DNA from 3 places in the Paenibacillus sp. FSL E2-0177 genome. Region 2 is predicted to be linked to each of the others. Evidence: riboswitches for the same ligand, from Rfam matches in the RefSeq annotation. Region 2 holds a riboswitch; each other region holds the start of a gene.
The links. A riboswitch is a leader RNA that binds a small molecule or an ion and turns the genes downstream of it on or off. The one in region 2 is predicted to bind cyclic di-GMP.
Positions count from the first base shown of each region.

Region 1: it holds a riboswitch for cyclic di-GMP, as region 2 does, so the genes downstream of both, MHI25_RS11115 (DUF6612 family protein) here and MHI25_RS05190 (glycosyl hydrolase) in region 2, are expected to answer to the same signal.
Region 3: it holds a riboswitch for cyclic di-GMP, as region 2 does, so the genes downstream of both, MHI25_RS30090 (NPCBM/NEW2 domain-containing protein) here and MHI25_RS05190 (glycosyl hydrolase) in region 2, are expected to answer to the same signal.

Region 1 covers NZ_CP150307.1:2,512,094-2,517,948, forward strand. Annotated here, with positions in the region: gene MHI25_RS11105 (DUF4179 domain-containing protein) at 1-17, opposite strand, end outside; gene MHI25_RS11110 (RNA polymerase sigma factor) at 1-519, opposite strand; cyclic di-GMP riboswitch class I at 723-814, shown strand; gene MHI25_RS11115 (DUF6612 family protein) at 932-1,780, shown strand; gene MHI25_RS11120 (NADH-dependent flavin oxidoreductase) at 1,935-3,056, shown strand; gene MHI25_RS11125 (CapA family protein) at 3,135-4,151, opposite strand; gene MHI25_RS11130 (FprA family A-type flavoprotein) at 4,421-5,659, shown strand; gene MHI25_RS11135 (FAD-dependent oxidoreductase) at 5,676-5,855, shown strand, end outside.
Region 2 covers NZ_CP150307.1:1,179,136-1,184,990, forward strand. Annotated here, with positions in the region: gene MHI25_RS05185 (sugar phosphate nucleotidyltransferase) at 1-1,192, shown strand, start outside; cyclic di-GMP riboswitch class I at 1,329-1,408, shown strand; gene MHI25_RS05190 (glycosyl hydrolase) at 1,421-2,971, shown strand; gene MHI25_RS05195 (glycosyl hydrolase) at 3,123-4,643, shown strand; gene MHI25_RS05200 (discoidin domain-containing protein) at 4,695-5,855, shown strand, end outside.
Region 3 covers NZ_CP150307.1:6,763,061-6,768,915, forward strand. Annotated here, with positions in the region: gene MHI25_RS30090 (NPCBM/NEW2 domain-containing protein) at 1-4,565, opposite strand, end outside; cyclic di-GMP riboswitch class I at 4,824-4,910, opposite strand; gene MHI25_RS30095 (hypothetical protein) at 5,068-5,634, opposite strand; gene MHI25_RS30100 (EAL domain-containing protein) at 5,750-5,855, opposite strand, start outside.

The DNA.
Region 1 (5,855 bases), 1.3 Mb from region 2:
TCAATATACAGACTCATTACTATTCAGCTCCTTTAGTTGGGTTCCACCCATTCTATTTAGTATTTTAAGTCCCTTGTTCAGTCTGGATTTTACAGTTCCTTCGGGTATGCTCATAACTTTAGAGATCTCGGGTACAGTCAATTCGTTTATAAAACGAAGGACTACTACCATTCTGATTTTGTCAGGAAGCTGACTGTATAACCCTTGTAATTCTTTTTTAGTTTCCTGTCGATCCAAACGTTTTTCTACAGGGTTTGATTCCTCAGACCTGGATAGTAAATAATTACGTACTTCTTTCATCCACCCCGTCTTACGCCTTTTGATCACACTGTTGCACTCATTCGAAGCAATTCGTAAAATCCAAGCTTTCAAGTTTCTTACCTTCGACTTATCCGCTAAGATAATTTTTACAAATACCTCTTGGGAAATATCCTCCGCATCTGCCTGATTTTTCATTAAGTAGTAACAAAAATAATATACTTGTTCTTTATAGAGCTCGAAAATTTCCCGGTCACTCATTTTGCTGCACCCCCTGTCTTTACTGTTCTCATTAATAAGACTTATAAGCGTATGTAATCGTTCATTTTTCATTTTGATTGTAGTATTTCTTCTGAGTATCATAGCGAATTCGAATGGAAGATAAGTCGTTTACAGGTAATTATAACCATGATAAAATTAGCGGTGGGACATGCGTCCGTAATCTATTAAAACTAATTGAATGTCCGCGTTAAAGGTAAAATCATCGAAAGATGATGACACAAAGCCATGGGTCTAAAACCTTTCGACAGAAGGAAATGATCGCCAGGCCGCCATAGGGATGTCTTATGAAGCATAAAGGATAGCTCTAAGAATATGTAGTCTATTTTGAGCTCTTTTATTATTTCGACCTATACGGCGTTACATTATCGCAAGGGGCCGAAAGGGGAAGTACATGAACAGTTTTTTCAAAACAATAGGTACTAGTTTGGCAGTAGGTGCTTTATTGCTGTCCGGAACGATCGGATGGATGTCTAATCCAGGAGTAGTGTCAGCAGCTACCTCAACAGTAGTAACCGCGGATCAGATGATCAGCAAAGTAACGGCAGCCTCCAAAGCAATAAAGAATTTCCATCTGGATGTGACCAAAAAACAGGATATTCAAAGCGGCGGGGTGCGTATCAGCAACACCAACACTCTGAAGCTGGATATCAACCGTCTGCCGAATTTTGCCGCAGCAGGCACTGTCGCTAGTAGTCTTTTAGAAACATCGTACAGTCTATATGCCAATGACAAGGAGTTTTACTATCTTGTAGACGGAAGTGAACTGATCGATGAATCTGAAGATGAAGGTTACGACGATGACGGGGAGCCAATCGATCCTGATGCACAATATTGGCTTGGACTGGAGAAAACGGAATGGGATGCCTTTTACTCTAAAGGCCAATACGATCCTGTTTCCATGCTTGATTCGGTCAAAAGTTATAAAAAATCCATGAAAGTCAGCACTGCTGGCGCACAAACAGTCTTACAATTCACGGTAACCGATCCGACAGCAGCTAAGGGGATAATCAAACTCTATGACCAGGAGAACCTCTGGGATGGAGAGACAGTTCAACCCAAAAGCGTAACGTGGAAATTATTCGTCAATACTAAGACCTGGCAAACGGAAAAGCTGACAGTCGATCTGAGTTATGTGCTGGTAAGTGATGGAGCCAAAGATACATACACCACGAAAATCGAAGCTAAATATTCCAAAAATAATAAAGGTGCAGCCATTGTAAAACCGGCCGAACTAGAATAATAAGGACCATTCATATCGAGCAAAAAGCGCTGTTCCAATGAACAGCGCTTTTTGTTGTATTCAATAGCAGTTCTTTATTAGTTGACAAGAATAAATCATTGCTGTAATTTATATGTATGCGCATGTATATAATATTTTATCTAAATATAATTTAATGAAAGTTGGGAAAAAGATGATAGCACTAGACACAGCATTAACTTTTCGCAGAGGGCTGACATTAAAAAACCGAGTGGTTATGGCTCCAATGACCACGCGAATGAGCTTTTATGACGGTGTAGTAACACAAGATGAATTGAAATACTATTCGCTAAGAACGGGCGAAGTAGGTGCGGTCATCACTGCGGCAGCAAATGTACAAGAGGGTGGAAAAGGATGGGAAGGTGAACTTAGTGTTTCCTCCGATGAATTTATTCCTAGCCTCAGCCGATTAGCATCTACTATTAAACGAAATGGAACAAAGGCTATTTTACAGCTATTCCATGCAGGAAGAATGACAGATTCAAAAATATTGCGTGGCGTACAACCCGTTTCCTCCAGCGCCATTGCTGCTGAACGCCCGAATGCAGAAATTCCAAGAGCATTAACAGAAGATGAAATTTTCGGTGTAACTGAGGATTTTAAAAAAGCGACTCAACGTGCTATTCAAGCTGGATTTGACGGGGTAGAAATTCATGGAGCAAACACATATTTAATCCAACAATTCTTCTCTCCACACTCCAACCGTCGTGAAGATCAATGGGGAGGAAGCTTAGAAAAAAGATTTAATTTCATTAACCAATTAGTGGATGCAGTTATTGCTGTTGTTGACAATTCAAAGGTTAAGGATTTTATTGTCGGTTATCGTTTTTCTCCAGAAGAATATGAAGAGCCTGGAATTAAAATCACCGATACCTTTTATCTCATTGATAAATTAGCTGATAAAAAGCTGGATTATCTGCATATTTCATTAGGGGACTTCAAGAAAGTATCTGCATCAGAAGATTTTAAAGAAAAATCAATCCTGCAATATGTGCATGAGAAAATCAAAGGCCGTATACCTTTAATTGGGGTAGGAGATATCCGTACCAAACAGGACGCAGAGGACACGTTGACAAATGCTGAATTAGTAGCAGTAGGACGGTCTCTTATCATTGATCCTCATTGGACAAGTAAAGTACTGGAGGGTAAAGAAGATCTCATCAGAAGAGTACTTGCTGATCAAGATAGAGAAGAACTTGTAGTAGAGAATGGTATTCTAGAATTCCTTAAATTAATGATGCCTGATCGTTTACGCTAAACCCAAACACAGTTTTGAGGTCTAAATCTATAACGTTCCGCGGTAAATTCCGCGGAACGTTATTTTTCTGTAACGACTCTATTCCCTCTTTAAGATTGTTGTCGTATGTTTCAACATTCGATTCATGAGATTTCGCCGTTCTGTTTTTATGTCGGTGTCGCTTCTCTTTAATGCGTCGCGGATGGGGATGATCTCTGTAATTTTCCTGCCGCTTTTTATTCTTCGATCTACACAAGTCGGGATGTAACCTACGTTAGTTATACTCGTGTGTCCTTTTTCATCCTTCTTTATTTTAAGCGTAAGAATGATACCGCTTTGTGTATAAGGAATATTCATTAGTTTAGTAGAAACAAAATTCCCCAATGAGTAAATAACGAATTGTTTTTTTCCACGAAGCGCTAACGGTTGAAGAACATGTGGGTGAGACCCCAGTATGATGTCGGCGCCATTTTTAAAAAAGAGATTGACCAGCTCTTTTTGCCTCTTGTTTGGAGTGTAACGATATTCGCTTCCGAAATGCAGATAAAGCAAGACTAGATCGACTTTCTTTTTTAAATCTCGAATCTCCCGAATGATCTTGGGCGTAGATATCCGGTTAACCAGCCATGGCTTACTCACTGGTACAGGAATTCGGTTGGTTCCTGCTGTGTAGGAGAGGATGCCAATCGTAATTCCTTTGACGTTTTTAATAAGCGTTCTCTTGGATTCTTCTAATGATTTAGCTGTTCCCGTGTGGTCGATTCCATTACGGTCCAGAACTCGTAACGTCCGAACCAGACCCGGGGCACCATAATCCATGCAATGATTGTTGGCCGTTACTAATACGTCGAATCCGGCTTCCTTAAGTGCAGGGGCCAGTTCGTCTGGACATTTGAATATCGGACCGCCTGATCGGGGGCTTTTCCGGCATTCGGGGCCGCTTCCAGCAAAGGTGGTTTCGAGATTGCCAATCGTCAAATCAGCCTGATTCAGATAAGGAGCTACTTTTGCAAACAGGGGGCTGAACGAATAGGTTCCGTCAGGCTGTTTAGCATCCGAAATAATATAACGTTTGACCATTAGATCTCCCACAGCAGCTATTTGTATTTCAGTCATGGATATCCACCTTTTTATTATTTTCATTAGGATATGGCATAAAGTTGTTAGGGGTTATTCTTTCTTTAAGGCGAAGTGCAAACATTTGTGTGGCTTTTTATTTAAAATGTGACCCAACGCATAATCACTTTATTTAGATCGTCTAAATTTAAGGTATTCATTTTTTTCAAACTTTTATAATTTGATTCAAATCCTCTTTTTTGTTTGGCAGCCATAATAAAATAAGGTTGTTGATAAACATTATCAATCAAACATTGGAGGTTAAAGAAATGAGTACACAATTCAAAAAAATCGCCGAGGATACTTACTGGATAGGCAAAATCGATAACCGCCAGGTTCCATTTCACCGCCTGATTCTGGCAAAAGGAACTACCTATAATTCTTATTTATTAAAAACAGGTAAGCCAACTGTCATTGATACCGTAGATATGGAATTCGGACGTGAATATGCCGAGTGTCTGGGTGAAATGATTGATCTTCTAGATATCCATTACATTGTAATTAATCATACAGAGCCTGATCACTCTGGTGGACTGGCAGCTCTCGCTGCCAAGGCTGCAAATGCCACGATCGTATGCACCGAGATTGCTGTTCCCGAATTGCAGGAAATGTACAAGCTTCATAGCCGGAACTTCCTGGTGGTTAAAGACGGAGATAAGCTGGATATTGGCGGGAAAACGCTGCTGTTTAAAGAAACACCGTATCTCCATACCGCAGAAACGATGATCACCTATTGTATCGAAGATCAAATCTTATTTCCTTGTGATATTTTCAGCACGCATGTTGCGGTGGAGAATCTATTCAGCGATGAAGCCGGGTTTGATATTACGGAAGATTTCGAGGGCTATTACGCAGCAATTATTCATCCTCACAGAAGATATGTAAGAACCCTGTTAGAGGCTGTTAAGGATCTTGAGATCCGGATGATCGCTCCTTCCCATGGATTTGTGATCCGGAAGGACATACGTAAATATATCGGGATGTACGCCACATTGAGCCGTGAAACAACGCAAGGAAAAAAGGCAACCATCGTATATACCACCATCAAAAACAGTACCAAGAAGATGGCCAAAATCATACAGGATTGCTTGCAGGAAAATAATATAGAGACAGAGGTCTGGGATGCAGATAAAAGTAGTGCCACTGATATTCTGAACAGCATAACGTCAGCGGACGCGGTCTTTATTGGCAGCTCCACTAAATACGCGGACATGATTGGGAACCTGGAGAACATTCTGAAAGAATTGCACAATATGAATCTGGAAGGTAAACTTGCTGCAGCCTTTGGCTCCTACGGCTGGAGTGGTGAAGCCATTGAAGTCATTCAGGATTATCTGAATGGAACAAACATGACGGTGCAAAGCACATCTGAGGTTATTAAAACCACGGGGATGACACATGTAGAGTTCCCTGTACGAATCAGATTTTCCCCGAAAGAGCCTGAGAAAGTTCAAAAAATTAAAAATGCGGCTGAATTTGTTTCGGATTTGCTGCTGAGTTCATTTTAGGGAGGAGGAACATAGGATGACAAAACATTACGTTATTGTTGGCGGAGGAGTAGCCGCCGTCCATGCCGCCAAAGCCATCCGTGATCAAGACGCAGAATCGGAAATTTCGATCCTCGGGGAGGAAAGTCAACTGCCCTATAACCGGATTAAGCTGACCAAGGGGCTGTTTACCGACCTGCACAGTGAGAAGGTGCTG
Region 2 (5,855 bases):
CGGCCGTGGCCAAGTAGAAATGATACAAAGCCAACTGGGAAGTCATGTGCCGATTATCGTTGAACCGGAGCGTCGGGATACTTTTCCGGCTATCGCCTTAACAGCTACCTATCTTTATTCAGTGGCAGGTGTTTCTCCAGCGGAGACGGTAGCAATATTGCCTGTTGACCCTTATGTAGAAGCATCTTTTTTCGATACCATAGCTATGCTTGAGGGGACCATGCTGGAAAGTGGAGCAAATCTGGCTCTAATGGGTGTTGTTCCTGAACATGCCTCAGAGAAATACGGATATATTATTCCTACCACCGAAGAGGCGGGGGAAAATGGTTTTATGAAGGTGAGTCACTTTCAAGAGAAACCTGACCGCATACAAGCAGAACAGCTCATCGAGCAAAATGCCTTGTGGAATTGCGGAGTGTTTGCCTTCCGCTTAGGGTACTTGTTAGATATTTTGCAGCGTAAAGGGTTGCCTTTAGGATATGAAGAATTGCAGAAGCAGTATAAGCTATTGTCTTCCATCAGCTTTGATTATGAAGTGGTGGAGAAAGAAGAACATATTGTGGTGCAGCCGTATGATGGATTCTGGAAGGATCTTGGAACGTGGAATACGCTGACAGAGGAAATGAGCAGCAAGCATGTAGGAAAAGGTTTTGTGACGGCGGATTCTGAGGGGACTTGCTTGATTAATGAGCTGGACATTCCGATTACGGTAATTGGTGCGAAGGATCTGATCATTGCGGCTAGCCCGGATGGGATTCTAGTTACCCATAAAGCTGAGAGCCCACGGATTAAAGAAGTGCTGAAGACCTTTGAACAAAGACCGATGTACGAGGAACGCCGTTGGGGTCATTACAAAGTTATTGATTATGTGAAATATGATGAAGGCAATGAAGTGCTGACCAAACGGATTTTTATATCCGAGGGGAATAATATCAGCTATCAATTACATCGCAAGCGTAGTGAAATTTGGACAATCGTCAGCGGCGAAGCAAGTATTGTGCTGAATGAGAAAAAACATAATGTGAAGGCTGGGGACGTGGTACGTATACCGGAAGGAACGAAGCACGCGATCCTTGCTTTGACGGATGTTGAGTTTATAGAGGTACAGACGGGGTCTGAATTAGTAGAAGAAGATAACATACGTATTACTTTAGACTGGAATGATATAGAACTACAACAATTCATTTCATAGGTCTAACCTATCTATTTAACCAATTCAAAATTTCTTGAAACAGGTAAATTGACTCAATTATCAAAAAAAGTCATAAAAACACTAAATATATCATTAATTGTCGTCGATACTTACGGTAAGAGAGATTATTTCTCTTAAATTGAAAAGGCAAACCTATCGAAAGGTAGGGACGCAAAGCTATAGGGCCTTCGAAAGAGTGGCAGCCTGGCTACCGAAAGGGAGATTATTTTGAAAGCTTACCGTACGTATCGATTGTTTGGTGCATTTCTGTCACTCGTCCTGTTTCTGACTGCACTTCCGCTTGCTGTTGGAATTTCGCCGTCTGTTGTCATAGCTGCTTCAAATTCTGGAACGCCAGTTACCCCAGGTGCCTCACCTGAAGCCGTAAAGCTGCTTAACTATTTTTACTCGATCTCAGGAAAAGGTATTATTGCCGGTCAACATGACTATTTAGAAAGTCCAGATGAAATTAACAATATGCTGAAGGGAACCAGCGGACAATATGCGGCTCTTCACGGTTATGAAATGGGTGCGATCAGTGGCCAGTCCGAAGCAACGATGGCTTGGCAACGTCAAAATGTGGTGAACAGCGCCATCAACTGGAATAAAGCGGGCGGGATCGTAGCTATGACTTTTCATGCTAACCTGCCGGGCACCTCTTATGACTGGGATAATGTGAAAAAAACACTTAGCCAGAGTGAGTTCGATAGTTACGTTACACCGGGTACCAAGCAATATAACAATCTGATCGCTGAGCTTGATAAGGTGGCCGTCTCTTTAAAAAGCTTGCGCGATGCCAACGTTCCGGTGCTTTGGAGACCCTATCATGAAATGAACGGGAACTGGTTCTGGTGGGGGAAGAAAAATAACTTTTCTAAACTATGGAATATTATGTATGACCGTTTTGTTAACGTTCATAAATTAAATAATTTGTTATGGGTATGGAGTCCGAATGCTCCCAATGTTTGGTCAGATCCTTATGCGCTAACTTATCCAGGTGCTGATAAAGTAGATATTCTGGCAGCAGATATATACGAAAATGATTACCAGCAAAAATACTATGACAGCTTATTGAGTCTAGCTGCAGGCAAACCGATTGCGATCGGGGAAAATGGTGAAATGCCTAATCTGGAGAAGCTTCAGCAATCGCAAAGTAAATGGACGTATATGATGAGCTGGGGAAAAATGCTTTACGAGAATAACAGTGCAGACACAATCAAAACATTTATGAATAGCAACTATACCCTGACCAGAGATAAATTAAATACTGGTCTGGCACCGACACCTAGCGCCGCACCAGCGCCGGCACCTTCCGAAGAAGAGGGGGAGGCAGCAATTCCTCTCGCGAAGGGGCTTGCAGGAGAGTATTACAACAACATGCAATTGTCGGGAGCAGCAGCTCTTAACAGAACTGATGCAATAATCGATTTCAATTGGCGGCAAGGCTCGCCGGATGCCGCCCTCGGGATTGATCGGTTCTCCATACGTTGGAGCGGTAAAATTAAGTCATTATATAATGAGCAATATACATTTTACACTACCTCAGATGATGGTATCCGTGTCTGGGTGAATGGGGAATCCGTGATTGATAGTTGGACTAAGCAAAGTGGTACTGAGCGTAAGGGCATTATAACGCTGAAGGCTGGCCAGCTATATGATATCAAGGTGGAGTATTACGAGAATGAAGGCGATGCGAGAGTCCGCTTGATGTGGGAAAGTGCTAGTCAAGCTAAAGAGACAGTTCCAGCAAGTGCACTTTTTCTTCCGGATGTCTCCTGATTGATGAAAATTAAAGGTCGATCCTTAGTGGCTCTGCGTTATTGCAGAGCTACTAAGCTATAGTCCTCATTAGGTCAGAAGACGATTGTCCGATAACAGGTATGTTTTTAACACCTGTGGAGGCAGTACAGCTACCGAAAGGAGGATTTATTTGCGTAAATATTATAAGAAAAACAGATTGTTGTTTACTATGTTACCGGTGTTTATTATTTTTTCCTTGCTGCCTTGGGGAGAGGTTAAAAGTCTTCCGAAGGCTATGAGTGTTTCTTCCTCCCTACCTCCGGCTATACCAAGTAATCCTTCGGCTTCTGAAGAAGCCAAGCAACTGCTGAGTAATTTGGTAAATCTACGTGGCAAAGGGCTCTTGTCCGGCCAGCATGATTATCTAGAAAGTCCAGATGAACTGGTTCATAAGCTGAAGAATACTTCGGGACAAAATGCTGTTCTACATGGTTATGAATTAGGGGCGATTAATAATCAATCCGAAGAGACGATCGCAGAACAGCGGCAAGCTGTTATAGACAGTGCAATTGAATGGCATCAAGAGGGTGGCATTGTAGCGATGACCTTCCATCAGAGCTTACCGGGAACCTCTCCAGAGTGGTCCAATGTAAACAGAAGTCTCAGTCAAGAGAAATTTAATGCTTATGTTACACCTGGGACAGCTCAGTATAAGAGGCTAATCTCAGATCTAGACGAGGTTGCTGGATATTTGGGTCAGCTGCGTGATGCCGGAGTTCCGGTCTTATGGCGACCTTACCATGAAATGAATGGTGGTTGGTTTTGGTGGGGGAAAAAGGACAATTTTTCAGAGCTGTGGAGTATTGTCTATGATCGTTTTGTAAACACACACAAGCTAAATAATCTACTGTGGGTGTGGAATCCGAATGCGCCGAATGAATGGTCAGATCCATATGCTGCATATTATCCCGGTGGGGATAAACTCGATGTTCTGGCTGCGGATATCTACAATAACGATTATAAACAGTCCTACTATGAGGATCTGCTCGCATTGGCCGAGGGTAAACCTATCGGAATCGGGGAGAGTGGGCAACTGCCGAACCCGGATGTATTAACTGAGAAACAAAATAAATGGGTCTATATGATGACCTGGGGAAAATTACTGACAGAAAATAATACGCTACAGTCAATTAAAAGCTTTATGAAAGACTCGTTTATAGTATCAAGAGAGGACTATGTTCTCACAACAGGAGGTCCTTCGATAGCACCCGTAACTCCGGTAACCCTAACGGGTTTAACTGGAGAATACTATAACAATACTGATTTAGAGGGAGAAGCGGTACTTATCCGCAATGACCGTAAGATTGATTTTAATTGGCATGGCGGGTCTCCTGCCTCAGAGATAAATGAAGATCACTTTTCTGTACGCTGGAAAGGGAAACTCAAACCCAAATTCAGTGAAAAATATACGATTTCGGCATCCTCTGATGATGGAGTCCGTGTCTGGATTGACGGAAAGCTGATCATCGACAATTGGAAAAATCAAAGTGCAACCCTTCATAAAGGAAGTATCCCACTCACAGCCGGAACGCTTTATGATATCCAAATTGAATATTATGAGAATGAAGGAGATGCCAATCTTCGTTTGCTATGGGAGAGTTCCCGCCAGAAGCAGCAGGTAATTCCACAAGGGGCATTGTTCCTTCCTTAATCTAATGAAATGATAGGGTAAGACATTCCGGAAGAAAGAGAGGACCTATGGATGGGAATAACGAGGAGAATATCTAATAGAAAAAATAAGATATCTGCAAACAAACCATTACTGTTATTACTAAAATTCGCCGCATTAACCGTCTTGTTTCTGTTGTCTGTCTCTGTCTTCGGAACGAATAGGACAAACGATTATAAGGTAGGTGCCAATATACCAAGACTATCTGCAGGAACTGATGCTGCAGCAGAAATACCGGATGGTACTGTGATCTGGAATCTGGGACAACATGATGGCTCAGCAGCTGAATTCGCTGCGAGTGGCACTTCTGGCAGCAAGAAGGAATTTAATGTTACTTCTTCGGTGCTCAAATCATCGGCTCTTCAGAGCTTGCCTGCAGGCTTGAATGGAAAGACCCAGCCGGAATTAACGATCACCTATCAGCTAAATAAGATCCCGGAGAATGGGGTCTTATTTAGCGTAGGTATTCTGGATGCTTATAAATCCGTGCCGCAAATGAGTGTGTTCTCCAATCATCAATTGTCGGGGATCATTCAAATTGCGGGCGTTGCTGGCACAGAAAGCGAATATAACTTTCAAAAGACCTATGAATTATATATTCCCAAGGAGCAATTGAAGATAGGAACGAATGAATTGAAGCTGCAAACGTTTCGCTGTTTATATTGCAGTGACAAAGAAGACGAATATTCCTGGTGGACTTGGGATAATCTCCGTTTAGAATCTCTTAACGCTCCAATTTCTGAGCCTATCCATGGCAGCTATACACTGACGGGAACAGTAGTGAATAATAAACAATTTTATTTCGATGAAGGTGCAGTTACGCACTTGCCTTATGTTATCAAATGGCTAGGGATGGCTTATAGCGGGAATGTGATGCGTACTAGCTGTGCCAGTGATGTCGGGAGATCCTGCTCGGATATGATGGAATATTACAAGGTATTACAGGATTACAACATGCAGGCGGTTGCTTTGTATTTGCATACTGGTGATATTAAGCTTAAGGCAGATGGATCGTTGCCTGCTGACGCGGAGAAAAAGCTGACAGATTATTTTGAGCAATATAGCCCCTATTTTCAATATTATGAGGTAGATAATGAGCCGGGATTATTCAATCGTTCTAAGGCAGTGAACCTGGCGATTGCGGACTGGCTGAATAAAAAGGGCAAGCAAATCGCGCCCCATTTACAAACTGTT
Region 3 (5,855 bases), 1.3 Mb from region 2:
GTGTAAGTGATTGGATACTTTCCGGCCCGGTTGAATTTAACTTGCTCTTGGCCTGTGACCTTCACTTGAGCCGTCAAGTCACCGTCTTCCGAATCCATTGCCGAATAGCTTTCACTGATATCAATCGCTTGGCCCACTTTGGTTGAGACAGATTTAGGTATGGTAAGCTCTGGTGTATTGTTCAAGATCATAAACTTCGCATCAGCAAAATCACCGTGATCTGAAGCATTTCCGTTACCTGCATTATCTAACACCAGCTTCAATTCACTTACATCCTTAACAGGTATCCGCGCAAGCTTGGCTTCTGTACCAAATTTCATCAGTCCGCTGTTATAAACCTCTGCCCCATCGGCAAAAATTTTGAAAATTACACTGGAGTTGCTTTGCTCAGGGATATTTCTATCAACCCCTACATACGTTTCAAAATATTCATAGTTTGCACCTGCCAGATTATACACGATTTCAGAGCTGGCATGGGTTCCTAAGCCCTTAGCGAACTCTTTGACCTCGCCATTTACCAGCAGCTTAATCGGATTGTTAGAGCTAGCCTTATCTTTTCGAACCACATTATAATCCGTTTTTGCCGATTGCCAATCTATATCACTCAGGTATTTACTAGCGCTGTATACAACAATCTTTCTGGCCTGCACAGCGGAGTTCCCATCTGAGTCTGTAACTGAAAACTCGACGTTGTAAGTCCCTGTTTTGCTTGATGTGAATCCATTTGAATGCACTTCAACGGCTCCAATTAAGTTACCATCTTCCGTATCAAAAGCTGTTACATCGCTCAACACATCAAATTCGCTGTTCAGCTTAACGAAGGTTGTCTCTTCCGGTACTGTAATGGTAGGTTTGCTTGAATTATTCGAGAACTTCGCATCCGCCCATACCGTATGGTCTGAAGCATTGCCATCCTTAGCATCTGTTGTAACCAGCTTCACCTCTCTTGCGCCAGTCACAGGGATTTTCACAAATTGATGTTCTGTTCCTGCCCGGAAAACATCACTCTCAAATTTCTGTTCTCCATCCACATACACTGCAAAAGTAGCCGAGGAAGGTTTCCCTTTCATGGCTTGATCAATCCCAATGTAGCTTTCAAAGAAGTCGTAACCCTTACCTTCAATATCGTAAACTACCTCAGAGTTGGCATGAACACCAATCCCTTTCGCGTACGTCGCAGCCAACCCTTGGCGAACAAGGGTTATGATTCCCCCGGAAACGGCTTTATCTTTCTTTAATTCACCCCAGCCTACAACGACTGACTTGGCATTGAGATCGGAAATATAGGCGTAGTCGCTCGTTACCGTAACCTGTGTGGTTTTCGTTTCCGTAACCCCTTCGCTTTTCACTTCATATACAATTTCGTAGTTGCCTTTTTGCGTTACATCAACGTTATTGGCTTTCAGAGAGACATCTGCAGTAATATCGTTTCCTAGATAGTTAGCCGCTTTTACATAGCTCATCGGATCAAAGGTTTGATTAAGCTTTAAAGTGAGCTGATCTTCAACAGACAAGGCTGGCTTAAAGGCTTTAACCTGTACGGGCTTCAGTGGGTTCAGCTTTTTATCATAACCGACGATCTTGTACGTATAGTTGATACTCGCATCTACATTCTGATCCACAAATTGCTCAGTTCCTGTAAAACCAACTAACACATCATTTCTATACACTTCATATCCTAAAAAGTCTTGCTTAAGCTCTTTATCTATACTGAAACTTAACGTGTTCGTTCTAGCCGTGGTGTTAGGTGTGATATTAACCTTAATGGCCAGATTTTTATCCGCTATTCCAGTTCCCTCATAATTAATCACCGAGTTATTTAAATACCATAACTTTTGCGGTGCCGGATACTTGGCTACTTTCGCTTTTGTCTCAGGATTCACAGTGAAGCCATGTCTGGCAAAATAGCTGCTTAAATCTAATCCCAGTACTTCGGAGGAGAACTCCACCAAATACTGCTGCTTAGAATTGTCACCGTTGGTAAGGATGACCTTCCGCTCCCGATATAGCTTGGTCAGCTCTGTCCAGTATCCCGGATGTGCCAGCTCCAGCTGCCAATAGGCTCCGAGTTGTGCAAATAAGCCCTGCTGATTCATAACCACTTTGTTTTCTTCGAGGACATATTTATAGATATCTGATTCATACGGTATACGATTATCTATCGAATTCGCCGCGACAGACATAAACATAGACACCATATTATTAGTTACTTCGCCATATTCCCGTTCACCCATAGCCAAGCGATGCCCGATTTCGTGATTCAGTCCCCAGCCCGGATAAGCTTTGTTAAAATCACCTACCATGGTTCCTACTGTTCCAAGTTGGATCCCTGTATGATCTCCCGCTGCATACATCGCACCATAAGGCTGCATCAAGCGAATATTCTCACGAATTAGCTTGGCATCATGAATCTCGCTACTGCCATCCAGGCCATAGAAGGCAAAAATACTCTTCATCCAGGTGTCATACCCAGTTACGGTGTCCAGCGGGTTATTTCCTTGCGTAATATATTTGTTGTACGCCTCCGTCGCCGTTCCTGTGAAAATAACATGATCGCTGGCCAGTTCTACCACATCTATGAGTTTACGATCTTGAACATTTGGATGAGCCGCTTTATCTTCGTCTAGTCTTTGTTTGTATGTGATTAAGAAGGTTTTGAATTGTTCTGGATCCGTGGTCTTGGTCATAAAAGGAATCTTTTCTAAACCTTCGAAGCGGATCAATGGCGCTTTCCCTTGTTCCTCTGCTGTATAGGGATTTACGATATAAACGGTGCCGCCCTTAGTCACTTCATGTGCATAATAACTATTCATAGCAAATTCAGGAACGGTTATAATGTTCTTACCTGGACGCAATTGCACACCTCTAGCCCAAACATTCCAAGCGGCCTCTTGTTGAGAAAAGACTAAAGAAGGTAGCTTATCGTTAGAAGCTGCATCCACATAAACGTTGATCGTATCTCCAGGCATTGCAACGAGACCTGTAGGCTGGTTGTTCGTACCAAAACCAATTCTCAGGTTTTCCTGCGCATGCTTTTTCATATCTCCACGTTGTTCCGCCTCAATGATGGTGCCTTCGGTTTGAACTTCACCATTCACTAGCCTCTTAGCTAAATCCAAAGAATCTTTCAGGATTGGATAGAGCGGATGTACTTTTGCCGCTTCTTCTAATTCGTTGATTGCTTCGACGCTATTATAAGCAGGCACAACCGCACTCATCGTTCCATCTGTGAAAATACCATTTACAGCTTCGCTTACTTTATCTTCTGTATAAAATCTAAATTCAGCCGCAAAAGGTCTGTTGATATTAGCTTTTGTGAACTTAAATTTTAATCTTTTAAACTTCGTCGGTTCGAATTTAAATTCCAGAAAGTCATTGGTACTAATCGCGGTTCCGCTAGATACAAGTTGGAAGGTCTCTCCTTTACTCGTCTCTGATGCATAGATTTCAAAAGCCTCTGGGAATCCTTTGCGGTTATCTCTAGCCAAAAAAGCCACTCTGTCCAGCACTTCCGCTTGCGCTAGTTCAAACACGACTTCATTCGTGAAGCTTGCATCATTGTTTTTGTTCGTTTCCCAATGCGTAGTGGGCTGGTCATCCAGCATATATTCAGGCTTCGTACCTGGGTAGCTTCCACCGTTCACCGTTACTTTTGATACGTTTGCATTCGGCATTCTATAAGCTTGGCTATAGGCATTTTCATAGGCTGTTCCATACCCTTTTAGCTTCGAAACCTTGGCTGCCGTTGCCTCTACCTGATGGTTCTTCAAAAGGATCTTTGCATTCTCTATCTCTTCTTTAAACTGCGCATACAGTGGATGTGCCTGCACTTCATTCTCTAAAGCTGTTAATTTCTCTGTCGTATTAAAGGCAGCACTAACTTGGCTCAAGGTATCATCTGTAAATAATTTTTTCATTTTAGCAGAGACACTATCCTCTTTATAAAAAGAAAACTCAGCCGCACTCGCCCAATCTTGGTTCGCTTTTTTGAAGACAAATTTAAGTCTCTTAAAAGCCGTAGGTGCGAACTGAATCTCCACTACATCACCGGTTGAGCCTGTATATTCTCCAGAAGACACGAGCGTAAAATCACCCGCATCGGTAGTGGAGCCGTAGATATCAAATTCTTGAGCAAAACCTTTACCTTTCGCACCGGATTGCCTAGCCGCGTATACCATTCTATTTAATTCAGTGGACTCATTGAAAACAAACACAACCTCATTCGTAAACGTTGAACTATTCGGTTTGCCAGTCTCCCAATGCGTGCTCATATCCCCATCCATAGCCTTAGCTATAGGCGAGCCTGAGTAGTTGCCACCGTTATTTGTGATGGATTTAATATTTGCTGGATTCATTCTAAAAACCTCATTATAGGCATTTAGAGCATCCTTGCCGTACAGCTCAAACGGAATAACCGAGGCGTTGCTTAATAAGTTAACCTTACTTTGCGCCACTGTTTTTGTTACATTTACCTTGCTTGCCTCACTTGCTAAAGCATAACCTGCCTCACTCGAAAAACTGGCCAACATGGCCGCCGATGTAGCGATCGCAATCATTTTCTTCATCTCTTCTTACCCCCAGATGTCATATGAATCTCTCCAGTGCCCAAAAATGGGCACAAAAAAAACTACCCCAAAAGAGTAGCTTGATTGCGTATAAAGTCGCCTAAAAATTAAGACTTAATTTTTATTAAACCTTAACAAGCATAAACGCCTTCGGCGTCCTTATAAGGACGGTAAGCGTTTAAGCGAGAAATATAAGATATTAAGTATAGGTGTATAACTTATACTTTCTTATATTTTAACAAAAAGCGTTACGCACTCTTTGGCAGCTGGCTGACAATAGTTATGATAACCTTAGTCCCTATAGCTTTGCGTCCCTACATTTCCATAGGTTTGCCTATGAAGTTTCGAATACATTCAAAGAGTAACATAAGCCTAGATCTGATCGCATGATTAATTGGTATGAAATGAGTATAGGTAATTGCAATTAGTTTTTCTTATGTGATAGATATTATTTATCGACTATCCCGGAAGAGAAGGACATCCTTTAGGACTGTAGGTCTACTTAACTCCCCGATCCAAACAAACGCCGGAACCAATTCCACACATCGCCCGTGACGGGAATTAATCCGAAACCATGTTCGCCAACTGCGATTACACCATATGCCCATTGTCCGATAGCTATGGCACCCCCAGCGATCCTGCCTATCGCTATCGCACCAAATGCCGTATCCCCTATGGCGATGGCCCCCAACGCTTTTTCCGCGATTGCGATCGCTCCTACAGCCACGCCTGCAATCGCAATCGCTCCCACTGCGAAGCCAAGCCAGCTAAGTGCTATTGCTCCGATCGCTAACCACATTCCCAGTGATATTGCTCCTAAGGATAATACGCCCACGCTTATCGCACCTATGGAAATCAATCCGACAGCTACATCTCCAATAGCGATTAATCCAACGGCTGTCTTCACACGGGGTTTACCTCCACGACCATACGCCTGACCTGAGTATCGCCCTAGATTACTGCGAATACTGATGACCGGAAATGAGGGAGAAGGCCATTGATAATCAATCTCTCGTCCATCAAAGCCCCTAGAATCTGCCCAGCGCGTTACAAATTGATGCCATTTCATATCCATCCCGTCCCCCTTTTCAATTACCTAAATTATACAACCCCGGGGGTTGGTTGTACTCAGACTCTGACCTGAAATTCATCTCATCCTCTGGACGGATATATACTCATTAGGATTACTGTTTGGGAATAGGATCAGGCTTTCCAAATAAATAGCCCTGAAACAACTGATAACCACTCTGCTTAAGCCATTCAAAGTCCTCTCTAAACTCCACACCTTCT